2 regions of the Paenibacillus sp. JCM 9796 genome follow, and region 1 is predicted to be linked to the other one. Evidence: predicted binding sites of a transcription regulator. Region 1 holds the regulator's gene; the other holds the start of a gene.

Evidence for each region. Region 1 encodes CtsR, which represses protease genes until heat stress. Its sites were predicted from a motif close to ATGGTCAATAAAGGTCAAACA; they were not measured.
Region 2: clpP (ATP-dependent Clp endopeptidase proteolytic subunit ClpP) is a predicted target of CtsR. The motif match lies at 5,517-5,537, and genes of this name have one in related genera.

Annotation. Positions count from the first base shown of each region.
Region 1 is NZ_AP043723.1:2,443,537-2,458,284, forward strand. It holds gene cysS (cysteine--tRNA ligase) at 1-583, opposite strand, end outside; gene cysE (serine O-acetyltransferase) at 573-1,241, opposite strand; gene gltX (glutamate--tRNA ligase) at 1,646-3,097, opposite strand; gene ispF (2-C-methyl-D-erythritol 2,4-cyclodiphosphate synthase) at 3,138-3,623, opposite strand; gene ispD (2-C-methyl-D-erythritol 4-phosphate cytidylyltransferase) at 3,620-4,276, opposite strand; gene ACZ439_RS11785 (PIN/TRAM domain-containing protein) at 4,427-5,524, opposite strand; gene pssA (CDP-diacylglycerol--serine O-phosphatidyltransferase) at 5,676-6,413, opposite strand; gene disA (DNA integrity scanning diadenylate cyclase DisA) at 6,490-7,539, opposite strand; gene radA (DNA repair protein RadA) at 7,588-8,955, opposite strand; gene clpC (ATP-dependent protease ATP-binding subunit ClpC) at 9,123-11,567, opposite strand; gene ACZ439_RS11810 (protein arginine kinase) at 11,640-12,716, opposite strand; gene ACZ439_RS11815 (UvrB/UvrC motif-containing protein) at 12,746-13,264, opposite strand; gene ACZ439_RS11820 (CtsR family transcriptional regulator) at 13,301-13,762, opposite strand; gene pdaA (delta-lactam-biosynthetic de-N-acetylase) at 14,274-14,748, shown strand, end outside.
Region 2 is NZ_AP043723.1:3,030,055-3,044,802, reverse strand. It holds gene gpmI (2,3-bisphosphoglycerate-independent phosphoglycerate mutase) at 1-760, opposite strand, end outside; gene tpiA (triose-phosphate isomerase) at 762-1,514, opposite strand; gene ACZ439_RS14655 (phosphoglycerate kinase) at 1,572-2,756, opposite strand; gene gap (type I glyceraldehyde-3-phosphate dehydrogenase) at 3,045-4,052, opposite strand; gene ACZ439_RS14645 (sugar-binding transcriptional regulator) at 4,113-5,141, opposite strand; tRNA gene ACZ439_RS14640 (tRNA-Arg) at 5,386-5,460, shown strand; gene clpP (ATP-dependent Clp endopeptidase proteolytic subunit ClpP) at 5,594-6,175, shown strand; gene ACZ439_RS14630 (hypothetical protein) at 6,255-7,067, opposite strand; gene ACZ439_RS14625 (copper amine oxidase N-terminal domain-containing protein) at 7,291-9,069, opposite strand; gene ACZ439_RS14620 (HPr family phosphocarrier protein) at 9,521-9,790, opposite strand; gene whiA (DNA-binding protein WhiA) at 10,016-10,942, opposite strand; gene ACZ439_RS14610 (gluconeogenesis factor YvcK family protein) at 10,948-11,937, opposite strand; gene rapZ (RNase adapter RapZ) at 11,934-12,833, opposite strand; gene ACZ439_RS14600 (ROK family glucokinase) at 13,129-14,079, opposite strand; gene trxB (thioredoxin-disulfide reductase) at 14,270-14,748, opposite strand, start outside.

The DNA of each region.
Region 1 (14,748 bases):
ACCAGCTGATTTCACCGGGCTTCGCCGCTTTCCAGAGCACGAAATCTTGCGGGTTCTCTTTGCGCTGATCGACATCGACACGGATACCGAACTGCAGTTCGTCGAGATTTTGCTGCGACAGCTTGCCGTATTCCGCAAACTTCGACGTGCGGAAGAATACGTCGCCTCCCGCTTCATAGGCAAGCCCTTTGGCTTCAAGGCCCGAGATGAACGCAATAATCTCGCCCATATTTTGGGTCACGCGCGGATGCACGGTCGCTTCACGAACGCCGAGCCCTTTCGTATCTTCATAATACTTCTGCACGAACAAGTCGGCTACTTCAGGAACCGTCGTTCCCATTTCTGCCGCCTTCTTAATCAGCTTATCGTCCACATCCGTAAAATTAACGACATACTTCACGTTGTACCCGATCGATTCGAGATATCGACGCACCACGTCGAAGAAGATGACCGGCCGTGCATTGCCGATATGAATATAGTCGTAAACCGTCGGCCCGCATACGTACATGTTTACTTGTCCCGCTGTGAGCGGCTTAAACTCATCCTTGTTGCGGGTTAACGTATTGTAAATCTTAAGCGTCATGAGATTCGCTTCCTCCGTTCTTTCGTTCCGATTCCAGGTGCGTCACTTTCGTTTTCAGTTCATCGACCTGCTCCTGCAGTTGGCGGAACATCTCGATGACCGGATCCGGCAAATTGTTGTGCTCCAGCCGTCCGACGCGCACCCCGTCCCGCTTCACGATCCGTCCCGGGATGCCGACCACCGTACTGTTCGGCGGCACTTCCGACAGCACGACCGCGTTCGAGCCGATCCTTGAATTTTCTCCGACCGTGAAGGAGCCCAGAACCTTGGCTCCGGCCGAGATGACGACATTGTTACCAAGTGTCGGATGCCGTTTGCCCTTCTCTTTCCCCGTACCCCCGAGCGTCACCCCGTGATACAGCAGCACGTCGTCCCCGATCTCGCACGTTTCCCCGATCACCACACCCATGCCGTGGTCGATGAAAAACCTTCTGCCGATCTTCGCCCCCGGATGAATCTCTATGCCTGTCATGAAGCGGCTGACTTGAGAAATGATTCGTGCGATCGTAAACCAGCGCTTCTTATAAAACCAATGCCCCACCCGGTGCGCCCATAGCGCATGCAAACCGGAGTAAGTAAATACAACCTCGAACCAGCCTCGCGCGGCAGGGTCATTCTCAAATATCGTATCGATGTCTTCTTTCATTCTGCTGAACATAGCTGGGACCCCACTTCCCCTGAACCTTGATAAAATGCCGCAATAACAAAAAACCCCTGCAGCCCGATTCGGCTGCAGAGGCGTTGTTCTTCGCGGTTCCACTCTGCTTGGTTGAACGAACCCGCAGCTTCGCGCGGCCCGTCACTCCCATCTTCATCGTTCGTATCGTGAACGCTACGGTAAAAACTACCCTGATGAGCGACAGCGGATAACCCTGGTCTCCGCTGAAAGTCAGATCGTCTTTACGGCTCCCGGGTGCACTTCCGCCGAATAAGGAATGGACAACTCGCAGCCGGCCGTCTAAGCCGGTCGTCCTCTCTGGGAATCCTCATATCTGCGTACTTTCCCGTTCGTCGCCGTTGGCATATGGTATTGTTTAAGATGTTAGCAGAAAACTAGACGCATTACAATAACTTCTTCAGACGTGCAAGCACGGTATCCCGGCCCAGAAGACGGATCGTCATATTCAGGTCCGGACCGTGCATTTGGCCGGTCAAAGCGACGCGGATCGTCATAAAGAGAGGTTTGCCTTTATAGCCGGTTTCCGTCTGGACCGCTTTGACCAAGGCTTTAATCGTGTCCACACTGAAGTCAGATGCGCCTTCCACCTGCTTCTGGAAGCTGCCGAGCACGATCGGGGCGTGTTCTTCGGCGAGCATAGCCTTCGCCTCGTCATCCAGCTGCACGTCCTCGCGGAAGAACAGCTCGGAGACCGGTACGATTTCCGCCGCGTACCGAAGTTGATCCTGATACAGCCCCACCAACGCGCGGACCCACTCGGCCTGTTCGTCGCTCAGCGTCGCGGGCAACCGTCCGGCCTGCTGCAGATGCGGCAGTGCGAGCGTTACGATTCTCTCCGGATCGGCTTTTTTAATATATAAATTATTCATCCAGTTAAGCTTATCCATATCGAACACGGCCGGGCTTTTGGACACGCGGTCCAAGTCGAACTGGGCAATCAGCTCGTCCTTGCTGAAAATTTCCTCTTCGCCTTTCGGGGACCAGCCCAACAGCGCGATAAAGTTCATCACCGCTTCCGGCAGGTAGCCGAGCGCTTTGTACTGCTCGATGAATTGAATGATCGACTCGTCGCGCTTGCTCATTTTCTTGCGGTCCTGGTTCAGAATGAGCGATAAATGCGCGAATTCCGGCGTCGGAAGTCCAAGCGCTTCGTACATCATAATTTGACGCGGCGTATTCGTCAGATGCTCCTCGCCGCGGATGACGAGCGTGATTTTCATCAAGTGATCGTCCAGGATCACGGCAAAGTTATAGGTCGGAATCCCGTCCGGGCGGACGATAATAAAGTCGCCGATACCCGCGGACTCGAACTCGACATGCTCCCGGATGCGATCTTCGAACGCAATCACTTTATTGGCCGGCACGCGAAAACGGATGGACGGCTTGCGCCCTTCGGCCCGGTAAGCTTCCGCTTGCTCCGCTGTCAAGTGACGGCATTTGCCCGAATACATCGGCATATGGCCGGCCGCTTCCTGCTCGGCGCGCTCCGCCTCCAGCTCGGCCTCCGTGCAGAAGCAAGGATAGGCGTTCCCTTCGCGCAGCAGCTGCTCCACGAACGGTTGATACAGATCGAGCCGTTCGGTCTGCCGGTAAGGCCCGTACGGTCCGCCGATGTCGACGCTCTCGTCCCAATCGATGCCGAGCCAGCGCAGGCCTTCCAACTGACTATCCACACCGGACTCCACGTGCCGACTCTGATCGGTATCCTCGAAGCGTATAATGAACTGCCCCTCATGCTTGCGGGCATATAAATAGTCGAACAATGCGGTACGGGCGCCCCCGATATGTAAATGTCCGGTCGGACTCGGCGCATACCTTACGCGAATATTTGCCATGACCCCATTCTCCTTCCGTCTCCCTTGAAACTAATACTCGTTATGATAGCACACCTTGAACCAGACAGACAATCGCCTGCGCGGCGATGCCTTCCCCTCGTCCGGTAAAGCCGAGCTGCTCGGTGGTCGTCGCCTTGACGTTCACCTGCGACGCTTCCGCGCCGAGCGCAGCGGCAATCCGTTCCACCATAGCCGGAATGTATGGAGCCATCTTCGGCTTCTGCGCGATGATCGTACAATCCGCGTTGCCGAGCCGATACCCCGCTTCCGTCGCCAGCTTCCATATGTGCAGCAGCAGCTTGTAGCTGTCCGCATCCTTGAATTCCGCATCCGTATCCGGAAAATGCTTGCCGATATCCCCCATCGCCAGAGCGCCGAGAATAGCGTCGCTTAACGCATGCAGCAGCACATCCGCATCGGAATGACCGAGCAGTCCTTTCTCATAAGGAATTTCGACGCCTCCGATGATGCATTTGCGGCCCTCGACCAATTGGTGCACATCAAACCCTTGCCCTACGCGAATCATTGGCTTCCCTCTCCCCTGACGTTTCGTAGTATCCACGCCGCCCAAGGCAAATCCTCCGGCGTCGTAATCTTAATGTTATAATAATCGCTTTCGACAACCGATACCTGCCGCCCGAGCCGTTCCACCAGCATCGCGTCGTCCGTACCCGTGAAGCCTTCTTCTCGCGCTTTCGCATGCGCCTCCAACAGCAAGGCAAGACGAAAAGCTTGCGGGGTTTGAATCGCCCACAAGCTGCTGCGGTCCGGCGTCGCCTCTATGACGCCTTCTCTGTTCACGATTTTGATCGTATCCTTCACCGGTACGGCAAGCACCGCCGCTTCCGTCAATTCGGCTTGCCGCAAGCAAGCCCGAACATGCGTTTCCGCTGCAAACGGGCGCACGCCATCGTGAACGAGCACCCATTCGACACGGTCCCCCAGCGCCGCCAGCCCTTGACAGACGGAATCTTGGCGTTCCTTCCCGCCTGCGAGGATTGTGGTTACTTTAGAGAGACCGTATGCCCTCACATATGACCGGCAGCGGTCTACATCGCCCGCTCCCGTCACCAGCACGATTTCGTCCACGAACGGCATCCGATCGAACGCCGATAATGTATGAACCAGAATCGGTTTGTCGTCTAACTGCAAATATTGTTTGCTTTCCCGCGTGCCCATGCGCGTACCTTTACCGGCCGCCACAATGACGACGCCAACGCCTGTGTTCAAACCGTCCACCTGCCCAAACCGTCTGGCGTTTTCCTCGCAGCCCGCATTCTCGCTTCATCTGCTTACCCTGGAAAAACGCATCCTCTCTATCATAACGCTTTAGAGCGCTTTTTCCAATAGTTTCGGTTTGGCGAAAATCATCCGGCCTGCCGACGTCTGCAGCACGCTTGTCACCAGCACATCCAGCGTCGTTCCGATAAAATCACGTCCGCCTTCCACGACAATCATCGTGCCGTCATCCAAATAAGCGACGCCTTGACCGTGCTCTTTACCGTCCTTAATCACCTGAACGAGAATCTCCTCGCCCGGCAGCACGACCGGCTTGACCGCATTGGCCAAGTCGTTAATGTTCAGCACCGAGACGCCCTGAAGCTCGCACACCTTATTCAGGTTGAAATCGTTCGTAATCACTTTGCCCTGCAGCACTTTCGCCAGCTTCACCAGCTTGCTGTCCACTTCGGAGATTTCTTCGAAGTCTCCTTCATAGATCAATACCTTAACGTCGAGCTCCTTTTGAATTTTGTTCAAAATATCAAGCCCTCGGCGTCCCCGGTTGCGCTTCAGCAAATCGGAGGAATCGGCAATATGCTGCAGTTCCTCCAGTACGAATTCGGGTATGACCAACGTCCCCTCAATAAAACCGGTCTTGCAGATGTCGGCGATTCGCCCATCGATGATGACGCTCGTATCTAAAATTTTGTGTTCCTCAAAACCTTTCACTTCACCAGGGGCCCGGCGTGTCCGATCCCCGGCGCGCTTTTCCAGCATAGCCACGAGCTCTTCTTTTTTGACCGTCCCCAGCCTATAGCCGGCGTACCCCAGCACGCCGATACACAGCATATGCAGGAGCGGATTGGAAAAGCCCGAGCGCTCAAGCGGCTGCAAGATCAGCGAAGACACGAGCAGTCCTACGCCCATACCGGTCGTACCGGCTAACAAATCGGTAACCGGCACGTGAGCGACACGCTCTTCTCCGCTGCGGATCATCCGCAGCAAATATGCGAGCGTCCATCCGCTTACGGAATAAAACACAAGCGCGCCGATCGCGAACATCCAAACGGCTTGTCCTTGGATCGTTTCTATCCCGATGACTGATGCTATGACTTCAAAAAAAGGTTTACCTAACGTATCACTCCACCCGTTCCCCAATGCTCCCCCGACGACGGCAAACAAGAGCTGGAACCATTTTTTCATCATAGTCTTCACCTCCATAAAATCCTATTTTGCATTCTAGTTACAATTATGAACCAAAAGCTCTCTGCCTAATCGTAGCCAAGGTAAGAAAATGCAAAAAAGCATTTATTTCCCTTTCGGAAAATAAATGCTTTTCATTTTCGCTTTGTTCCGTTTAGATGGCCGTGGTCTTGGACTCCGGCTCATCTACCGCTTTTTTTCGTTTGCGGCGGAGGAAGAAGAAGACTCGATCAACGTTTTTTTTTAGCCCGTACAGCGCATATAACAGCAGCGGTACGAAGATCATCTTGGATAAGGTACCCGGGAATTGAATCGCCAGGACGACGGCGGCAATCACGACGACCGGCGTAATCCAAATCGCCGCTTTCGGGATACCGATTTTCTTAAAGTTCGGATACTTCACGGTGCTGATCATTAAATAGGACAAGAGCAGCGTCGACAACGCAAGCACGATCGTATTCAGTTCTTGGTGAAACAGCGCAAGCGTACACAGAACGCCGCCTGCAGCTGGAATCGGCAAGCCGATAAAGTAACCCGGCGTTCCGGCAACTACATTGAAGCGAGCGAGACGCAAAGCCCCGCAAATGGGGAAGATGGCGGTGACGATCCAAGCGGCAGCTGCATTCAGCTCCGTGAAAGCGACGACATACATAATGAATGCCGGGGCAACGCCGAACGAGATGACATCGGACAACGAATCCAGTTCTTTGCCGAATTCGCTTTGCGCATTAAGCGCCCTTGCTACGCGACCGTCCAAACCGTCAAGCAGCATCGCCACGATCACCATGATAGCCGCAAGCTCAGGTTTATTGTTAAATACGGAGATAATCGCGATAATACCCAGAAAAAGATTCCCAATCGTGAACAGGTTCGGGAGAGATTTTGCTATCATGTATTTGATCCACCTCTGGTTTTACTGTGCCCCAATACCAATATGTATATGAGGCCACCTTATGATTGTATGCAAGTTAGATATGTCTGTCAATGAGTACCTGATCTTGGATACGCTTCAAGCCTTCTTTTATGGTCCGGGCCCGCACTTCGCCGATCCCGTCCACTTCATCCAGCTCATCGATGGTCGCCATCATAAGGTGCGGAAGCTGCCGGAAGCGTTCAATCAGATTATTGATGATAATCGACGGCAGCCGAGGAATTTTGTTCAACACGCGGTAGCCGCGCGGCGACACGATTTCTTCCGCGCCGGCGGAAATATGCGGATAGCCGAGCAATCTTGAGATCTGCGCATGATCGAGAATTTCATCGCTGGCAAGCCGTTTCAACTGTGCGAACACGTCCCTGACCTTCTCTTCGTTGCATTCCTTAATATAATCTTTGACGAGCAAATAAGCCTCGCGTTCTGTATTGCCTACCAATTCCTCGAGCTGCATGCTGATCAAACGCCCCTCGTTGCCGAGTTCGTTGATATATCGATTAATCTCCGCTTTAATCCGCAGCACCATTTCAATCCGTTGGATGACGCTGGTGACGTCGTGCAGCGTAACGAGCTCCTCGAATTCGGAAGCTCCCAGATTCGTCATATCCTGATCGAGCACAGACTTATATTTCTCAAGCGTTTGGATCGCCTGGTTGGCCTTCGTTAGTATGACGCCGATGTCCTTCAACGCATACCGAAGATTTCCTTGGTACAACGTAATGACATTACGCCGCTGGGAAATGGACACGACGAGCTTCGAGGTTTGCTTCGCTACCCGTTCGGCCGTACGATGCCGGATCCCGGTTTCCGAAGAGGAAATCGAGGAATCGGGGATAAGCTGCGTGTTGGCATACAAAATACGTTTCAAGTCCTCGCTGAGAATGATCGCGCCATCCATTTTAGCCAATTCATATAAATAATTCGGGGAAAAATCACAGTTAATGGAAAATCCCCCATCCACAATTTCCATGACCTCCGGACTGTAGCCGACTACGATCAACCCGCCCGTTTTGGCGCGCAGCACATTCTCGAGTCCGTCCCGAAACGGGGTGCCCGGCGACACCAGTTGCAATAATTGGCTCATTACGTCGCGTTTTAGATCTTCCTTGCTCAAAGATGTCCCTCCTGACGACTAAACTAAAGCGGCGGACAGCGCTTCCGCAACGGTCTGCACGCCAATGATTTCGATCCCCTTCGGGGGTGTCCAACCTTTTAAACTTTTCTGAGGCATAATGACCCGTTTGAAGCCAAGCTTCTGGGCTTCACGGACGCGCTGATCGACGCGGGACACGCCGCGCACTTCCCCGGTCAATCCCACTTCACCGAATACAACATCGAACGGCTGGGTAGGCTGATCGCGAAAACTTGATGCGATGCTGACGGCAACCGCCAAATCGACGGCCGGCTCATCCAGCTTCACCCCGCCCGCCACGTTCAGATATGCGTCTTGATTTTGGAGAAACATGCCCATCCGCTTCTCCAGTACGGCTATAATTAACGAGAGCCGGTTGTGATCATATCCGGTCGCCATACGCCTCGGGGACGGAAAGTTCGTCGTTGAAATCAACGCCTGCAGCTCCACAAGCACAGGCCGGGTCCCCTCCATGCTGGCGACGACCGTCGAGCCGGCAACGCCGAGCGGGCGCTCGGACAAGAACAGCTCGGACGGATTGTCGACTTCGACCAACCCGCTTTCGCGCATTTCGAAAATCCCGATTTCGTTCGTCGAGCCGAATCGATTCTTAACGGCCCGAAGCACCCGGTATGAATGATGCCGCTCTCCTTCAAAATACAGAACGCAATCGACCATATGTTCGAGGAGACGAGGCCCAGCGATAGCCCCTTCCTTAGTAACATGGCCAACAAGTACGGTTGCGATACCTTTAACCTTGGCGATCCGCATAAAATGCCCGGTGCACTCGCGAACTTGGGAGACGCTTCCCGGTGCTGACGCCACGGCCGGATGGTACACGGTCTGAATCGAATCGATAACGATAAAATCGGGCTGCACCTCTTCGATCGCCGCCTCGATAAATTCCACATTCGTCTCGCTCAGCACGAACAGAAGGGGCGATACCGCCTGCAGGCGATCCGCGCGCAGCTTGGTCTGCCGTACCGATTCCTCGCCCGAGATGTACAGCACCTTTAACATCTGCGCCGTGAGCTCATGCGAGGTTTGAAGCAGCAGCGTCGATTTCCCGATACCCGGATCGCCTCCGACCAAAATTAACGAGCCCGGCACCAAGCCTCCGCCGAGCACCCGGTTCAACTCCTTGTTCCGCGTGACAATCCTGGCTTCTTCACTGCTTTCTATGTCTATGATCGAAATCGCTTTTTCTTTCTTATTGGTAATCGAAGTGTGCGAGCCCCTGCTCTTGCTGACCGTCTCCACTTCTTCGACGAACGTATTCCATGCTTCACAGCCAGGACACTTGCCCAGCCATTTCGGCGATTCATACCCGCATTGCTGGCAATAAAATTTCGTTTTCGTTTTGCTCATATTTCTTCTCCCGACTTAAGTTCCATTACAAAGTTTACCATGCCTAAGAATCCTTGAAAACCCTTATAGCCTTGTCAGGCAAAATAAAAAAAGCTTTCGTCCAAAGCTGTATGCAAATAAAGAAAAAACCCGCTGCCGGTATACCCGACAGCGGGAAAATCTGTTTCCTAGGCTTCCGTGCCTACGCTTTGATTTCGTTGAACGACAAGTTCGCCATCCTTCTCATCAATCGTTAATGTATCGCCTTTCGAGATGTTTCCGCGAAGCAGCTCTTCGGACAAGCGGTCCTCGATATGCTTCTGAATGGCCCGGCGCAGCGGTCTGGCTCCAAAGCTTGGATCGAAGCCCTCTTTAGCCAAGAACGCCTTCGCGGAGTCCGTCAGCACGAAGTCGACGTCCTGCTCCTTAAGACGTTTACGCAGCTCGTCGGCCATCAAGGTTACGATTTGCGCGATATGCGTTTCGTCGAGCGAATGGAAGACGATGATTTCGTCGATCCGGTTCAAGAATTCCGGACGGAAGCTTTTCTTCAGCTCGCCCATCACTTTGTCTTTCATGTTATTGTAGTCTCTGCCCGCATCGTGCGCCGCGGTAAAGCCCAGCGTCGAATTTTTCTTAATGACGTCCGCGCCGACGTTGGAGGTCATAATAATCAACGTATTGCGGAAGTCGACCGTACGGCCTTTGGAATCGGTCAGACGGCCGTCCTCGAGCACTTGAAGCAGGATGTTGAACACTTCCGGGTGCGCCTTCTCGATCTCGTCGAGCAGGACAACCGAGTACGGCTTGCGGCGGACCTTCTCGGTCAACTGGCCGCCTTCCTCATAACCGACATATCCCGGAGGCGCGCCGACCAGACGGGATGTCGAGTGCTTCTCCATGTACTCGGACATGTCGATCCGGATTACCGCGTTCTCGTCGCCGAAGAGGGACTCGGCCAGCGCACGCGCCAGCTCTGTTTTCCCAACCCCGGTCGGGCCAAGGAAGATGAACGAGCCCATCGGGCGTTTCGGGTCTTTCAGACCGGCTCTCGCACGGCGGATCGCACGGCTGACGGCTTTCACCGCTTCGTCTTGACCGATAACGCGGTCATGCAGAATCGATTCCATTTTGAGCAGGCGTTCCGTTTCCTCTTCGGCCAATTTGACTACCGGGATGCCGGTCCAGCTGGCGACCACCTGTGCAATATCCTCCGGCGTTACCTCGGAATCGGTGCGGCCTTGCTTCTCTTTCCACTCGTTCTTCGTGGAATCGAGCTCTTCGCGCAGCTTTTGCTCGGTATCGCGGAGGGATGCCGCCTTCTCGAACTCTTGGCTTTGCACCGCAGCATCCTTCTCTTTGCGGATATCCTCGAGCCTATTTTCCATATTTTTCAAATCCGGCGGTACCGTGTATGAGCGAAGTCTTACTTTGGAGCTCGCTTCGTCAATCAAGTCGATTGCTTTGTCCGGTAAGAACCGGTCCGTAATGTAACGATCGGACAGTTTGACCGCTTGCTCAATGGCTTCGTCCGTAATTTTCACGCGGTGATGCGCTTCATAGCGATCGCGCAAACCGTGCAGGATTTGGATCGCTTCTTCCGGCGAAGGCTGATCGACCGTAATCGGCTGGAAGCGTCTTTCAAGCGCCGCGTCCTTCTCGATATATTTGCGATACTCGTCAAGCGTCGTCGCGCCGATGCATTGCAGCTCGCCGCGAGCCAGCGCCGGCTTCAGGATGTTGGAAGCGTCGATCGCGCCTTCTGCACCTCCTGCGCCGATGAGCGTATGCAGCTCGTCGATGAACAGAATGATGTTCCCGGCTTGACGAATTTCGTCCATGATTTTTTTAAGGCGATCTTCAAATTCACCGCGGTATTTCGTTCCGGCCACCACCGAACCCATGTCAAGGGTCATGACGCGTTTGTCTCGCAGTGTCTCCGGAATTTCATTAGCCACTATTTTTTGCGCGAGGCCTTCGGCAATCGCCGTTTTACCCACCCCGGGCTCCCCGATCAAGACCGGGTTGTTCTTGGTCCGGCGGCTCAGCACTTGGATGACGCGCTCAATCTCTTTGCTCCGGCCGATAACCGGATCCAGATTGCCTTCCTTCGCGTAAGCCGTCAAATCGCGCGCCAGGCCATCCAGCGTCGGCGTATTCACGTTAACGGGATTGCCGTGGCTCGGCGATACGACCTCGCTGCTGCCCAGCAGCTGCAGCACTTGCTGACGCGCCTTGTTAAGGCTGACGCCGAGGTTGTTAAGCACGCGCGCCGCCACGCCCTCGCCTTCGCGAATCAGGCCGAGCAGAATGTGTTCGGTGCCGACATACGTATGGCCGAGTTTGCGGGCTTCGTCCATCGACAGCTCAATTACCTTTTTCGCACGAGGCGTGTAGGCGATATTGGTAGGTTGTTCTTGACCGCGGCCGATGAGCGATTCGACTTCGTCTTGAATTTTCTCCAGGCCGAGGCCGAGCGCGATCAAAGCTTTAGCCGCGATCCCTTCGCCTTCGCGAATCAGTCCGAGTAAAATATGCTCGGTTCCGATATTGTTATGACCCAATCGGACTGCTTCCTCTTGAGCCAAAGAGAGCACTTTCTGCGCACGTTCCGTAAATCTGCCAAACATCATGAGTAACACCTCCAAGATTGGTATACATTTTATTTATGCTGCGTTATCCACAAGACGAGGCTTATCCTGATGTCAGCGAGCTTCATCCGATTCGGACATTTTATCCCGGATCAGCTGCGCTCTTCTAATGTCTCTTTCTTCAGGCGATAGCTTTTCTCCTGCTGTTTGCTGCAAAAAACCTGGTTGCGTCATCACCAGCAGTTCATTCAGAGCCTGAGGAGACACTTTCTTGATAAAGCCCATATCAATGCCTAGCCGCACATCTGAAAGCCGCTGGGCCGCTTCCTTGGAATCCATAATAGCCGCATACGATAAAATTCCGAAAGAACGGCTTACCCGGTCGAGCAGCTTCGCTCTGCTTTCTTGCGCCAGCTTTTGGCGTGCCGCCCGTTCATGCTCAATGATTTGCCGGACGACACTGTGCAGGTTATCGATAATTTCTTCTTCCGATTGACCCAGCGTAATTTGATTCGAAATTTGGAATAAATTGCCCAGTGCCTCGCTGCCTTCCCCGTACAGTCCTCTCACCGCCAGCCCCACCTGTGTGATGGCCGACAAAATCCGGTTAATTTGCTGCGTTAGCACAAGCGCCGGCAAATGAATCATGACCGAGGCTCGAATGCCGGTTCCCACGTTAGTCGGACAGCTTGTCATGTAGCCCCGTTTCTCATCAAACGCGTACTCCAGATGGCTTTCGAACAAATCGTCGATCTGATTCGCCAAGTCCCACGCTTCCTTAATCTGAAAACCGGGGCACAAGCATTGTATTCGAAGATGGTCCTCTTCATTCACCATGATGCTGATCGATTCATTGTCGGACAAAATGACCGCGCCGTTCCGCGACTCGTTAGCGAGCGCCGGACTGATCAAGTGTTTCTCCACGAGCACCCTTCGCTTCAACTCATCCAATTCGGACAACGGGAGCAGCGTAAACCGGCTGATCGTATCGAGTTCTTCGTTCCCAAGCACTTCGGATACTTTATCGAGCACTTCCTTGGATTGTTGGTTCGTCGCCAGCATAGGGAACGGGTACGCTCTCACGTTGCGGGCGATACGGATTCGGCTGCTGATGACGATATCCGAGTCCGGGCCATCTCCCTTCATCCAATCGCTTAACGCATTTTCCGTAAAGCGGTGCACTTCCGCCATTAGGAATCCTCCTCTCTATCGTCCATCGTTTAAGCTTCTGATATTTTTCGTTCCAATTCCCGAATTTGATCTCGAATCTTTGCCGCTTGCTCAAATTCTTCTTTCTCAATGCGCACAAGCAGTTCTTTCTTCAGCGAGTCGATTTCGCGTTTATATTGAATTAACCCGCCTGATCGTTTCGGAACCTTGCCCGTGTGCACAATATTGCCGTGAACCCGCTTGAACAACGGATCCAGTTTCTCTGTAAAATGCTTGTAACACTCGCTGCAGCCGAATCTTCCGACTTTGCTGAACTGACTGTACGTCAAGCCGCAGTGTTCGCAGCGTGTAGGTTGAATTTTAGAAGCAGACGCATTGTGCGAAGACGGCTCGAAATCAAGAAGCCCGCTCAGCAGGTTGTGGATTGAAAATCCGTTCGGAGTGCCCGGAATGAGCTCCCCCTTCTCTCTGGCGCATGTTTCGCAAATGTGAAATTCGGTTTTTTCGCCATTCAGTATTTTCGTAAAGTGAAGCGTCGCTTGTTTCTTTCCGCATTCCTGACAGATCAAGACGGCCCCTCCTTCAGTTCATGAATTGAAGGTTAATTATTTGCCCAGCAGCGATATCAGCATCGCTTTCAACAGCTTGGCGCGAATTTCGTCCCGCAGCGGCAGCTTTAAGGCCAACACTTCACGGGCCATCGCCGCTTTCATCAAGCATGCTTCCCGCCGGGTAATGTACTTGCCTTCCTCGAGTTGATACAAGAGCCCTTCAGATGCGGTCTGGTCGATGTGCGTGCCTATATTCTGGAAAATAAAGTCGAGCACCGTACCCTGCGAATGCAGCCCGATTTTCTGAATGCGTATGTACCCTCCGCCGCCGCGCTTGCTTTCGACAACGTAACCTTTCTCCAAGGTAAAGCGGGTACTGATCACATAATTGATTTGCGATGGAACGCAATTGAATTGATCGGCCAGTTCATTGCGCTGGATCTCGACCACGCCGTCGGGGCTCTGCTGCAAAATTTGCTTCAGATACTGTTCAATGACTTCTGAAACATTGCGCATCCATTTGACCTCCACGACTAAAGTTGAAGAAAACGTCAAAGGTTTAGTCTTGTTTCTGACTTTGACTTTCTTTGACTTTAAAAACATTATAGCAGATTTACACAAGAATGCAACTATTCCCTAACGCCTTAAACCTCATGCGCTGATGCATATTCTGACCTCATTTCGGACCTCATCGATCTACAGTTATTATGTTTAAATTCAGTGGGATTATGTTTTCATTATTTACATGGCTCTCCACGATATACATCAAGGACTCAAATCGGCTATCCACATCTATTTCCGTCATCTGATTACCTGGGTGGTTCAACCTTCGATCCCCCCTCAGCAATACCCAGACTATGGGAAATCAACCACTACACCCCCTCGGCACCTTTAGCGGATAACACATATCCGTTCCAGACGGTGGCACAATACAGTGTATGAACGGCGTGGCAGCTTTGTCTACGTTGCTAATCTGACCGTAAGGAGTGAACCTATTTTGAAACGGATCTGCTACTTCGTCCTCACTGTGGCACTGGCCCTGGTTAGCCAGTTCTCGATCTCAGCCATTCCAGCCTATGCTGACGGACCCTATCATTTCGGATTTAAAAAAAGCGTAAACGGCCAGTTACCCTCCATCGATGAAGAAGGCTTTAAATCATTGCTGCAAAAATATGAAGCGATCTTCACCGGAGATACTTCCCAAAAAGAATTATATTTAACTTTTGATAACGGCTATGAGAATGGGTATACGTCCCGAATTCTGGACGTGCTGAAACAAAAGCAAGTGCCCGCCATTTTCTTTGTCACAGGCCACTACGTCACAAGTCAACCCGAGCTGCTGAAGCGGATGGTGCAAGAAGGTCATCTGATCGGTAATCATTCTTGGCATCATCCCGACATGAGTCAAATTTCTGCGGACCGCATTCGTGAGGAATTAACGAAGGTCAAGACAGAGGTTACCGCCGTAACAGGGCAACAGGAAATGCGATATTTACGTACCC
Region 2 (14,748 bases), 590 kb from region 1:
CGCCGGATTCGACGAGTCCGACCGGCGTACCGTCCGGCTTCACGATGACCGTCGGCATGACGAATTCGTCGAACACCGAACGCTCGTACGATTCCGTGATCGCTCTCATCGGATCTTCATACTTCGGACCGTCGCCGTATACCATCGCACGGTACGACTTCTCTGTCCGCTCCCAGCGCTTGTCACGGTCCATCGCATAATAGCGGCCTTGTACGGTCGCGATGCGGCCGACGCCGAGCTCGGCGATTTTGGCAAGCAGCTGCTCCATGTACTTTGCGGCGCTGTCCGGGGCTACGTCGCGGCCGTCCAGAAACGCATGAATGTACACATCGTCCAGCTGCTCTTTCTTGCAGGCTTCGAGCAAAGCGAACAAGTGTGCGATATGGCTATGCACGCCGCCGTCGGAGAGCAAGCCGTAAAGATGCAGCTTCTTGCCGTTCTGCTTGGCGTGACGAATCGCGCCGAGAATCGTTTCATTATCGTAAAACTCGCCGTCGCGAATCGATTTGGAGATCCGGGTCAAATCCTGGTACACAATCCGTCCCGCGCCAATGTTCAAATGGCCGACTTCCGAGTTGCCCATCTGACCCTCGGGCAGGCCGACCGCTTCCCCGCACGCCGTCAAGGTCGTGTGCGGGAATTGGTTCCAATACCGATCGTAGTTCGGCTTCTTCGCTTGGGCAACAGCGTTGCCCTGCACGTCGCCGCGCAGGCCGAAGCCATCCAAAATAATGAGCGCTACCGGTTTCGGTCTGGCCATTTTACTTGGCCCCCTCAACCAGCGCGATGTAAGAGGCCGGCTCCAAGCTGGCGCCGCCCACGAGCGCACCGTCGATATCGGCTTCGTTCATGTACTCGGCGATGTTGTTCGGCTTCACGCTGCCGCCGTATTGAATCCGGACCGCTGCCGCCGTTTCCGCGCCGTACAGACCTTCGACCAGGCCGCGGATGTAACCGATCACGTCCTGCGCATCGGCCGCCGTAGAAGATTTGCCCGTTCCGATCGCCCAGATCGGCTCGTATGCGATCACGACTTGAGCTGCTTGCTCCGCGCTCAGACCGGCAAAAGCCGCTTCCGTTTGCACTTTGCACACGTCTTTCGTTTGACCGGCTTCGCGCTCTTCGAGCTTCTCGCCTACGCACACGATCGGCGTCAAGCCGTGCTTGAACGCGGCATGGACCTTCTTGTTCACCGTCTCGTCAGTTTCCGCGAAGTAAGCGCGGCGCTCGGAGTGCCCGATGATAACGTAATCTACGCCGAGGTCTTTCAGCATAACGCCGCTGATTTCGCCCGTGTAAGCGCCGTTGTCTTCAAAATGCAGGTTTTGTGCGCCGACTTTCAGCGTCGTGCCCTTCACGGCTTCGACCAACGCCGGAAGGTTCGTGAAGGGAGCGCAAATGACGCTCTCCACGCCGTCTACCTCCGCTTTGCCTTTAACCTCGTTAACGAATGCTACGGCTTCGCTTACCGTTTTGAACATTTTCCAGTTGCCTGCAATAATCGGTTTCCGCATCGATGTCCGAGCCCCTTTCCAAATTTGCCTTAAACAGCTTCATCTGCTTATCGTAAGCTATTCCTTATCGTTCAAAGCCACGACGCCCGGAAGCGCCTTGCCTTCCATAAACTCGAGGGATGCGCCGCCGCCGGTCGAGATATGATCCATCTTGTCAGCCAATTGGAACTTCTCGGCCGCCGCCGCCGAATCGCCGCCGCCGATAACGGTGTAAGCGCTCGTCGTCGCGCAAGCTTCCGCCACGGCACGCGTTCCGTGCGAGAACGGTTCGATTTCGAATACGCCCATCGGTCCGTTCCACACGACCAGCTTGGACTCGGCAATCACCTTGGCATATTTCTCGCGCGTTTTCGGCCCGATGTCGATGCCTTCCCAGTCCGCCGGAATTTCGCTGATCGATACGATTCGCGTGTTCGCTGTAGGGCTGAATTCGTCGGTGACCACGATGTCGTCCGGCAGCAGGAAGTTCACGCCTTTTTCCTTCGCTTTGTTGATGAAGCTGAGCGCCAGATCAATCTTCTCGTTATCGACGAGCGATTTGCCGATCTCGTTGCCAAGCGCCTTCAGGAACGTGTAGGACAAGCCGCCGCCGATAATGATGTTGTCGGCAATGTTCAGCAGATTGTTGATGACGTCGATCTTGTCTTTGACTTTCGCGCCTCCGACGATCGCAGTGAAAGGACGCTCCGGATTGTTCAACGCTTTCCCGAGCACATCGAGCTCCTTCTCCATCAGAAGGCCGGAAACGGCCGGCAAGTGATGCGCGATGCCTTCGGTCGAAGCATGAGCGCGGTGAGCAGCACCGAACGCGTCGTTCACATACAGGTCGGCCAGCTCCGCAAACGACTTGGCCAGCTCCGGATCGTTCTTCTCTTCACCGGCGTAGAAACGAACATTCTCAAGCAGCAGCACGTCGCCGTCGTTCAACGCCGCGACTTGCGCTTTGACCGCGTCGCCGATCGCTTCATCCGCTTTCAAAACCGGCTTGCCGAGCAGTTCGGACAAACGGGCGGCCGCCGGCGTTAAGCGCAGCTCCTCTACAACTTGTCCCTTCGGACGGCCCAAGTGGCTCGCCAGAATCACTTTCGCGCCGCGCTCGGTCAAATACTTGATGGTCGGCAAAGTTTCACGAATCCGCGTATCGTCGGTAATGTGGCCGTTCTCCAGCGGTACGTTGAAATCCACCCGCACAAATACCCGTTTTCCGCTAACTTCGACGTCACGCACGCTTTTCTTGTTCATTTCTCGTCGCCTCCCGATTGATTACTCGATATTCTTTCCCGCATTCTCTCTTTAATTTTCGCTCTCTATCCGAATTTTCCCTATCTGTTCACAAATTAGGCACATTTACCCGCACACAAAAATTGTGGTCATGATCTGCGTCTCGCCCGCACCTCCCGCTAGGGAACTCCGCGTTGGCCCGCTCCCGTGCAAACCGATACCGGCTTGCCGGAAGCGGACAAATGCCGTCCCTGCGCTATTGGTCGAACTTGAGTTTCAGTTCATCACCACAATGGGTTTCAAGCGATCTTACAGACCTTTTTTCGCGATGAAGCTAACGAGATCCACGACGCGGTTGGAGTAGCCCCACTCGTTATCGTACCAGGAAACAACTTTCACCATGTTGTCGCCGACAACCATCGTGGACAACGCATCGATTGTCGAGGAAGCAGGGTCGCCGTTGAAGTCGCTGGATACGAGCGGCTCTTCGGTGTAGTTCAAGATACCTTTCAGCGGGCCGTTAGCCGCTTCTCTCAAAGCTGCGTTAACTTCATCAACCGTTACGTTTTTGCTGACTTCAACTACGAGGTCCGTTACGGAAACGTTAGGTGTTGGCACGCGCATAGCCATACCGTTCAATTTGCCTTTCAGCTCAGGCAATACGAGGGAAACGGCTTTCGCTGCACCGGTCGTGGACGGAATGATGTTCTCGGCAGCTGCACGTGCACGGCGCAAGTCTTTGTGCGGCAGGTCGAGCACGGATTGATCGTTCGTGTAGGAGTGAACCGTCGTCATCATCCCTTTTACGATACCGAACGTGTCGTTCAATACTTTCGCAAATGGCGCCAAGCAGTTCGTTGTGCAGGATGCGTTGGAGATAATCGTATGTGCAGCAGGATCGTATTTATCTTCGTTAACGCCAAGCACGATCGTGATGTCTTCGTTCGTAGCAGGTGCGGAGATGATAACTTTCTTCGCGCCGCCTTTCAAGTGAAGCTCGGCTTTCTCTTTAGCTGTGAAAATACCGGTGGATTCAACGACGATTTCAACGCCGTTAGCTCCCCATGGCAGGTTTTCCGGGTTGCGCTCGGCAAAGACTTTAACCGTTCTGCCGTTCACGATCAATGCGCCTTCCGTCGACTCCACCGTAGCGTCCAATTTGCCGTGCGTCGTGTCATATTTCAGCAAGTGAGCCAATGTTTTAACATCCGTCAAGTCGTTGATGGCTACGACTTCAACTTCAGGGTTATTCAGCGCTGCGCGGAACACGTTACGTCCGATACGTCCAAATCCGTTAATACCAATTTTCGTTGCCATGAGAAAGTTCCTCCTAAAATATGGTTTCTTTTTATATATGTCAAGACAGGTATAAACCCGTCAAGATGTCAAGCTTCTTACGATTTCAGCGGCGGCAGCCTCATCCGTAACGAGCACATCCTCGTGACCGTGGCGGAGAACGGCGACGATCGCCTCGCCCTTGCTCTTCCCGCCCGCGATGCCGATGACCGTATCCATCTCGTGAATGTCTTCGATGCGAAGACCTACCGTAGGCATCTTGTGCAAAATGCGGCCGCTGCGGTCGAAGTAGTAGCCGAATGCCTCCGCGAGCGCTCCTTCGCGCTGCAAACTGCTCGTCGTTTCCGGATCGACCTTCCGGCGTCTTGCCATGACCATAGCATCTCCCATGCCGTGTACGACCATCCTTGCCCGGCGGATGAACTGAATGATCTCGGCGATATGATCGTCCTGTATCAACGATTGGTAGGCCTCTTCATTCAAGTGGTCCGGCACGTGCAGCAGCCGGTATCGGGCGCCGGCCTTCTTGGCCATCGTAGCCGCCACCGTGTTGGCCTGCAGTTCCACGCTTTCGCCAAGTCCGCCTCGTGCGGGGACGAACCAGCAGCTCTTCATCGACGCCGTAGCATTCAACTGATCGGCCACCTGCGCCATCGTTGAGCCCCCCGTAACGGCGATGACTTCATCTTCTTTAACCAGCTTTCGCACCACCAAAGCGCCGGCGCGGCCCAGTTCCTTCTTCGCATGCGGCGAAACTTCCGAATCGCCCGGCACGATCACCACCTGCTTCAAGCCGAATCGGTCGCGAATGAGCTCTTCCCACTCCGTCAATCCGAATACGTCTTTGACCAGCGGCTCGATCTTCTCGAGCAGAACGCGGCCCGCATCGGTGATTCGCATCCCCGAAGCATCGATCTGAAGCAAGCCCTGTTCTTTGAGAAAATCGACTTCACCGCGCAGCACCCGCTCGGTCGATCCGATCGAAACCGCCAGCGTACGGCGTCCGACGACTCCCGAAATAAGAATGTGCTGTAGAATCGTGTACCGTTTTTTCATCGTTTCGAGCAGGTCGGGCAGAAGCTGCTTCTGAATATCCAGAATATCTCGCATGGCCTCGAATCTCACATCGCTCTCTGTTGGGACTCTTTTTGTCCCGGTGATACATTTTCAGTCCCACATGACCCAAAAAAAGAACTAAGCTTCTCACTTAGATGTTCCCATTATAATTCAATTTGATTCCACATTCAAGTAGATATCCGCCTAAAAAAAGACATCAACTTTGACTTGCAATTCATTGGAGAATGTCTTATAATAACTTTTGCTGTCACTCTTTGTGACTTGCACAACATCATACGCGCCCGTGGTCCAATGGATATGACGTAGGCCTCCGGAGCCTGAGATTAAGGTTCGATTCCTTACGGGCGCGCCATCTATACTAACGACAATCAGCCCTAACTTCACGTGATGGCTGTTTTTTTTACTCTTTGTTTGACCTTTCTTGACCTTTGTTTGAATTTCCGCTATGATGGATATAGTTTAATTATAAAAGGAGGCTGCAGCACATGAGTTTTATTCCTATGGTTGTCGAACCGGATGCAAGAGGGGAACGCGCATATGACATTTATTCGCGCCTGCTTAAGGACCGGATTATTTTTCTCGGTAGCGGAATCAACGACGTTGTAGCCAATTCGATCATCGCGCAACTGCTTTTCCTGGCCGCACAAGACCCGGACAAAGACATTAGCCTGTATATCAACAGTCCCGGCGGCTCGATCACTTCGGGGATGGCGATTTATGACACGATGCAGTTCATTAAGCCGGACGTTTCGACGATCTGCGTCGGTATGGCCGCTTCGATGGGTGCTTTCCTGCTGGCGGCAGGCGCCAAAGGCAAGCGCTATGCGCTGCCGAACAGCGAAGTCATGATCCACCAGCCGCTCGGCGGTGCGGAAGGCCAAGCGAGCGACATCGAAATTCGCGCGAAGCGCATTCTGAAGATGCGCGACAAGTTGAACACGATCCTTGCGGAGCGCACGGGACAATCGTTCGAGCGGATCGAGAAGGACACCGACCGCGACAACTTCATGTCCGCGGAAGAAGCGAAAAACTACGGCTTGATCGACAACGTCATCGAGCGGATCTAAACCAAACCTGTAACAGCCCTGACTCTACGGCTCTCCTGCCGCGGGGTCAGGGCTGTTGTCATATCGCAAGACGGCAGGGTTATTCCGACGCCGTAGTGAACGTGAACGTATGCGTACGCCGCCCTGCCTCTACGGTGATCTGCACACGCGCTCCGGGAGCAAAGCCGCCCTCCGGCCTGTAGCTCATACCGCCGCCGGAACCCGCGGTCTCTCCCGGGACCGGTGTATCCGGCGAATCTGCGTAACGAACGCGCATGCCCATGCTGTCGTGCCGGCCCTTCCACACAACCCGAACCTCGCTATCGCGGGGAACCTCCAAGCTTCCGTCCGCCGGAACCGTTTGCGCGATCCAATGCGAGCTTTGATAGCGGTCCCAGCCCCACCACCCCCCGATAACTGCCGCGAGTAGAGCGAAATAAATCGCACCCTCCCTCGCCCTCAGCCGCAGCTCCGGCTCCATCCGGCCGGTTAATGCATAGCCTGATACGACCGCCGTCATTAACGCCGTGACCGCCAGCCAGATGTGCAGCAGCATGCCAAGCCCGAACCCGATCCGTTCCCACGGCATCCAATGGCGTACGAAGCTGCCCCCGTACATCAGCCAGCTGAACAAGGCGGGCACCTGCCCCAAGACGACGAAAGCCATGCCGACGATACCAAGCAGCAGCAGGCCTCGTTTCACCGGAAGCGAGCCCAGTCGGTACATCCGCGTACAGACTCCGACGACAAGCCCGCCGATGACGGCGAAGGACCCCCACCTTCCGATTTCTTCCTCGCGGACCCCGCCCAAGATATACCAGGGAACATAAGGTATAAACAGCGTGCCTATTGCAAATAAGCTCCAACCTGTCACTCTCATCCAATTTTCCGGAGCATGCCGTCCGATTCCCATGTTACCTGCGCCTCCTACTTGGTTTCCAAAAATTGACCTGCTCGTTTTCTATAACGGTTCAGGAGACGCGAAGGTTACGCGGGATCGAATAACGTTTCGATGACGGTTGACTGACGGCGGACATCAAGACGCGCTCACTCCATCGTGCTTAAGGCTTCGGGCATCCCGCCATTCGCACCAAAAAACCTCCCGATTCCGCTAAAGAACCGGGAGGCTTCGTTCGTTACTTGGTTTCACGCTCGTCGAGCGGGTAGAAGATTAAATCGATGGGGAACGCCGAACCGGCCGGCGGGCTGAACTCGATATCGAGCGCTTCTTCCGTCCCCGTCGTTTTAGCCAGAATCTGCATGCCGTCAAACGCCGTGATGACGCCGGATTCCGGCACAAGGCGAATTTCGCCGTTGATTTTGAACGGACCTTTAAAGACACCGCCCTTTGGCAAAATCATAACCGCCATTTTGCGCGGCTTATCGGCGTGAATTTTGTACACAACCCCATAATTGCCGTCGTTGTTCACCTGCTGCATCCGAATCGTATCGTAGCCCGGCTGGAACGGATCGATCTTCCCGTCCCCGACGATCAGCCTCGACGGGCTCGTGAAGGTGGTCGCGTCGATGTTCCACTGCACCTCGGACACCGGGAACGAGCCGCGCACGTGTCCGTTGAACGGAAGCAGCGGTAACGTCAGCGAGTTTTGCGAGATCTGGCTGGAGGCGATGAACGAAAACTGCACCAGTCCGTCCGTTTCGACGTCATAGAACAGGTTCACGCCTTGACCCGGATAGAAGTCCGGCATTTGTTTATAGACGAACGTTTGATTCGGCGGAATCGTCAGCTTCTCGTTCAGCGGGTCGCCGAGCAGGAAGTCAACTGTCGCTTCGTTTCCGATCAGGTTCGCATATACGGAAGGCCATACTTCGCCTTTGTTCGTCGTTCTGACGGTGACCGGCTTATCCGTCATATTTTTGGCGAGTATCGCCATCGTCACTTTTTCGTTCGTACCGTTAATATGGTCTGCGTACAGGCGACCCTTGCCTTCGATCGTATCCTGATACAAAATCCCTTGCTGCTCGAACGTCTCGGGACTGTCGCTGACAAGCAGCTTGCGCGATTTGTCTTCCGTCACTTGCTTCGGCAGCTCCGGCAGCTCGTGGAAATTGCTCCACAGTACGGACCAGTTCGTCTTGATGAACGAGCCTACCGGGCTGCGGTAAATCGGATACTCCACCTCATTCAGATAGGTCTCCTTGCCGATAACCAGATAGCGCGTGTAGGGCTCGCTCCGGTTCCCGTGAATGTCCTCTACCGTCAAGGTCACCGGATAGGTGCCCGGCGTGAAGATCGCTTCCTGGCGGCCCTTCCAGTCGAACTTCGCAATGCCCTCGGCATCGGGATCGTAGCTCAAATCGACGTATTTGATCGGCTCTCCGATCTTGTAGACCGACTTGCCGAAGCTGAACTTGGCTACCGGCTTGGAGTTGCCGGTATCCGGGATATAGATGCCTTGCGGCGTCTTCACATATAACACTTCGACGCGTTTAAGCTCGTCGTTGTATGTATAACGGGCGCCCATGTAATCCGCCAGCCAAGTGAGTTTGACCATCAAGCGGCCGTTCACGATCGCCGCCGCGTCGTCAAAGCGCATCCAATAACCGTTGATCCAGACGGATTTGTTATCGCTGTCGAGCAAAATTTGCGCGTTCGGCGTCTCCATCTCGATCATCCGCGTCTGCTCGTTCCATTCGACTTTCATGCCGAACGCATCGCCCAGAAATTTCGCCGGAACGAACATTTTATCCTTGATAATCGTTGCCGGGGCGTCGAGCGTGACCTGCTCCCCATTCAAGAACGCTTCCGCTTTATTTAAGTACAGCAGCACGTACGTCGTCCCTGACGATACCGAAGATTCCTTCTTGTCAGCAGCCGATGCGCTGAAGCCAAACGTCCCGAGCAATAGTGTGAAAACCAGCAATAAGGCCAGTTCCTGTTTCATACGTCTCATGTGTTGTTTCTTCTCCTCTTCTGTCTGTTTCAGGATACCAATATACGACGACAATTTAGACGATAGTTGCCTATAAAAGGTTGCGCCCCATTTGCCGCGTGTTTCGAGTATTAGTCGCCGTTTAGCCAGATGTTCATGAAATGTACAATTTTAAACATACAAAAGCCTCGACTCCCCTCCAGGAAATCGAGGCCTCCCGTTCATGTTTACCCACTACGCGACCACGAGCACAAATGCCACCAATTACGCCGCGAGCGAAATTTCCGCTAACGATCCTGCCTCGCTTTACCGGTCTGCCGCAGGCACGAAAATTGCAAGCGCATTCATCTCTGTCGTTCGCTTCCAGCAATCTGTTCTATCTGAAACAGACTGCCGTGATTCGCGAATACCGATACCATTACCGCAATCCCCGGAAGGGAAGAAGCTTCCTCCCGGAAGCTTGCGACTCTGCTTATTGGTTCTCCAATTCCTCTTTGCTGACCAAGGTGACTAAAGCGTTTACAGCCTGCTCTGCGTCCGAACCTTCGGCACTTATGTGAACTTCGGTCCCTGTGCTGATGGCCAAGCTCATAATCCCCATGATGCTTTTGGCATTCACTTTCTTCTCGTCCTTCTCCACGAAAATCTCGGAAGAGAACTTGTTTGCTTCCTGTACGAAAAGTGCCGCCGGTCTGGCATGAAGGCCTGTTTTCAACTTAACGACTACTGGGCGTCTCGACATGCAACCAATACCCCCTACTTTTATTAGCTCATCCATGAAGGGCAAATCACCCTATAGATAAATTTTATTTTTACAAATTGCAACGGTAGACTGACTTGCTTACAGCGGTAAACAGCTGTAATCGCAAAAATGCGATTTTTCAACTAGTATAGCATTTTTCGGCGTTCTGCACTAGAATTTTTGATGATTTCCACAAAAAATCTATATTTGAACCGGCTAAAGTTCTTATTTTCGCAACTTCTCCGCCATCTCGTCGATCTTCCGCAACCGATGGTTGACACCCGATTTGCTTACATGGCCTTTCAGCATATCGCCGACTTCCTTCAAATTCATGTCAGGATGCTTCAAGCGGATCTCGGCCACTTCGCGCAGCTTCTCCGGCAAGTTCTCAAGCCCGACTTCCTTCTGCAGCAGCCGGATGTTATCGATCTGCCTGACTGCAGCGCCGATGGTCTTGTTTAAATTCGCCGTTTCGCAGTTAACCAGCCGATTAACCGAATTGCGCATGTCTTTCATGATGCGGACGTCCTCGAAGCGCAGCAGCGCTTGATGCGCGCCGATCAGACTTAAGAACTCAATAATCTTCTCGCCTTCCTTGATGTACAAGACGAAACCTTTCTTCCGTTCGATACAGCGGGCGTTCAGGTCGAATTCGTTGGCCAGCTTGCAGATCGCTTTGCAATGCTCCTCGTACATCGAGTAAATCTCCAGATGGTACGACGAGCCTTCCGGGTTGTTTACCGAGCCTCCGGCCAGGAACGCTCCGCGCAAGTATGCGCGCTTACAGCAGCTCCGTTTAATGATGCCCGGTTCGATGCCGTCCGTAAAGTGGAATCCTTCGGAGACGATGTACAGCTCCTTGAGGATATCCTGTACTTGTACCGGTACGCGCACGATATATACGTTGTTTTTTTTCAACCGCATCTTTTTCCGTACAAGCAGCTCAGTGTGCACATGAAACGTTTTTTTGAGCAGCGAATAAATTCTTCTGGCAATCGCGGCGTTTTCCGTCGAGATGTCCAGCACGATTTTTTGGCTTGTCAGCTGTACGGTACCGTTCATGCGAATCAGTGCGGATAACTCAGCCCGTTCGCAGCAGCGGTCGGACTCCATGAGCGTTAGCTCTTTTTTCGTTTGTGCGGCGAAGGACACAGAAATCACCTCTTCTTGAACATCCAGCTTTCCACCAGTTGATAAATGTGCTGACTTAACCTCTCGGCATCATGACGCAAATACGTGCGGAACAAAACAAGCTTGTCGGCGATGATCTTGTACCCTTGCTTGGTTACCTCGTCCAGATCGAGACGAACGACCCTGGCGCCCTGCTCCGCATATCTCGCCTGCACCTGCTCGGGAATTTCGCCGTTGTTGACAATGACGTAATCGAACAAATCTTCGCCGACATGGTCGCGAACCGCCTTTAGATGATCGCTCACTTTGTAATCGTCCGTCTCGCCGGGCTGCGTCATCACATTGCAGATGAACATCTTCAGCGCCTTCGATTCCACAATCGTCTTCGTAATTTCCGGTACGAGTAAATTCGGCAAAATGCTCGTATACAAGCTGCCGGGGCCGACAAGGATGGCATCCGCCTCCCGAAGCGCTTCCAACGCCTCCGGCAAAGCTCGCGCGTCCTTCGGTTCGATGGAAACGCGGCGAATTACGCCCCCGGCTTTCGGAATCTTCGATTCGCCTTCGATGATGCTGCCGTCTTCCATCTCCGCCCGCAGCACCAGCGCCTGGTCCGAGGATGGAAGCACGCGGCCGCGCACGGCCAGCACGCGGCTCAGCTCCCGCACGCCGGTCACGAAGTCGCCCGTAATATCGCGCATCGCTGCCAGCATTAGGTTGCCCAAGCTGTGGCCTGCCAATCCATTGCCTTTATCAAATCGATATTCCAGCAGCTGGCCCAGCAGCGGCTCTACGTCCGCAAGCGCCGTCAGCACGTTGCGGATATCGCCGGGAGGAATGATCTCCAGCTCCGAACGCAAAATGCCGGAGCTGCCGCCGTCGTCCGCCACGGTAACGACCGCCGTAATGTCGATCGGCTTCTGCTTCAACCCGCGCAGCATCACCGACAGTCCGGTGCCCCCGCCAAGCACAACGATTCGCGGTAAATAGGCTGCGCTCTCCCGATCAGAGCTCATTGTTTCACCTCAACCCGATCTCGCTCGGAATCCCGGTGGCTCACACGGACAATCTCCGTCTCGCCGTTAGCCATCACCTTGCCGAGATATTCGGCGATCGCTACCGAACGGTGCTTGCCTCCGGTGCAGCCGATACCGATAACGACTTGGCTCTTTCCTTCTTTTTTGTACTGCGGCACCAAAAAATGAAGCATATCGAGCAGCTTCGTCAAAAAATCCTGAGTCTCGTTCCATTTCATCACGTATTCATATACGTCCGGGTCTTGGCCGGTATTAGGGCGAAGGTGATCGATATAATGCGGATTCGGCAAAAAGCGCACATCAAAGATCAAATCGGCGTCGATCGGAATGCCGTACTTAAAGCCGAACGAGATCACATTGATGGAGATGATGCCCGTCTCGAGGTTCGTAAACCTGGATACAATACGTTCTTTAAGCTGCACCGGTTTCAAGCTGCTCGTATCGATGACTTGCGTGGCAAGTCCCTTCAGCTCCTCCAGCAGCTTCCGCTCTTGGTGAATCCCTTCAAGCGGAGCTCCGTTCGGCGCAAGCGGATGCTTCCGCCGGCTTTCCTTGTAACGCTGAACAAGTGCGGAATCGGTCGCATCCAGAAATAAGATTTCGTACGTTAACGTGTAATTCTCGTTCAAGTAGCGCAGCGACTCGGACAACGAATCAAAAAATTCGCGGCCGCGCAAGTCGATCACGAGCGCCACTTTGCCGATGCGGCCCTTCGATTGCTCGATCAGTTCGGCAAATTTCGGGATGAGCACCGGAGGCAGGTTATCTACGCAAAAGAAGCCCAAATCCTCCAAGCTCTGCACGGCGATCGTTTTGCCCGCGCCCGACATGCCGGTAATGATGACCAGCTTGCCTAGGCTTTGCATTTCTTCCATGGGGACTGTAGCACTCCTTTGTTAGGCTCGGACTTGCTGCGTGGAGGCGAGACAAGCTACCTTTGCGACAGGTTTCCGCGTCCGGAGAAACTCCCTCCAAGCTCAGTTAAAATTCGGTTTCTAAAGAACAAAAGCAGCAGGGTAAAGACCGAATTTTAAAGTAGCCACGTAAACTTTCCGGGTGTTTCTCCTCCCGATCACGAATCGCAGCTAGTTAACAGTCGCCGCTCGCAGCAATCCTCGCTATAGTATATGAAAGGTTCGCGCTTTGACCTGCGAACCTTGCTTTCAAAGATTAGCCGCGCAGGTTCAAACCTGCGGCGCCAACGATACCGGCGTCGTTGCCGAGGATGGCCGGCACGATGTCCACGCCCTCTTGCGCTGTTTCCTGCGTGCACTCGCGGTAATATTTGCGGATCGCATCGAACAGAATGTCGCCGGCTTTGGACACGCCCCCGCCTACGACGAAACGCTGCGGGTTGATCACGACAGACACGGTGGCCATCGATTTGCCGAGGTACATAGCGGCGCGGTTGATAATGCGAAGCGCCGTCTCATCGCCGGTTTTCGCAGCATCGAACACGTCCTTGGCCATAATGTTCTCCACGAGCGCAAGCGAGGTATGCTCCCCGCGCTCTACGGCCTCTTTCCCCATACGGATGATGCCCGTCGCCGAAGATACGGTTTCGAGACAGCCCTTCTTGCCGCAGCCGCAATCGATCGCTTCGAGATCCGGCACGATGATCATATGACCGAGCTCACCGGCCATACCGTTCGAGCCTTGATAGATGCGGCCGTTGATAATGATTCCGCCGCCTACGCCCGTTCCGAGCGTGTAGCATACGATATTCGCGATGCCTCTGCCCGCGCCGGCCCAAGCTTCGCCAAGAGCGGCCACGTTCGCGTCGTTATCGATTTTGACCGGTTTGCCGAGCTTCTCTTCAAGAATTTTTTTGACCGGCACATTCCGCCAACCCAGGTTGGGAGATAGCTTGACAAAGCCTTCCGGGATATCCAGAAACCCCGCGATCCCGGCACCGATTCCGGCCACTTGATCCCATGTATATGCGGATTCCGTTACAAGTTTACGCGCATACTGCGCAATATTTTCCAGCACTACATCGGGACCGTGCTCGGTTCCGGTCGGCCCTTCGTCCGTTTGCAGCAGATTGCCCTGTTCGTCGCACAAACCTACCTTAATCGCGGTGCCTCCCAAATCGACTCCCAAATACACTTGATCGCCCATACCCGTCTTCTCACCTCATAAATAATCGCATCGTCTAACTTTGTATGTGTTCGAGCTTTATGGTCTTGTCCAGCCGCTCAGGATGAGCGCTCCATGTTCCAACTATAAGGCAACCCACCCGGGAGGTCAAGAAGAGTCCACGGGAAAAAACGTGGAACAAGTTTGTTCCACGCTTTATGCAGACGGCCTTTTAGAGCGTTTGGCTCCAGTCGTGCACCATGTGTCCTTCCAGAAACTTCTCACAATCGAGCGCGGCCATACATCCGCTTCCCGCCGCGGTAATCGCTTGACGGTATTTGCTGTCCTGCACGTCGCCGCACGCGAACACGCCTTCAACGTTCGTCATCGAAGTGCCGGGCTTGACCAAGATGTAGCCGACCTCATCCGTAACGATTTGACCTTCAAGGAAATCCGTGTTCGGCTTATGGCCGATCGCGACGAAAATGCCGTCCGTCTCAATGATTTCTTCCTGGCCGGTCTCGTTGTTTTTCACTTTCAACCCGGTAACGCCCTTGTCGCCCGACACGACTTCAAGCGGAGTCCGGTTCAAGCTCCACGAGATCTTCGAATTCTCGCGCGCGCGGTCCTGCATGATCTTCGAAGCGCGCAGCTCTGCTCTGCGATGCACCAGCGTCACTTGCGTAGCGAAGCGCGTCAGGAAATTCGCTT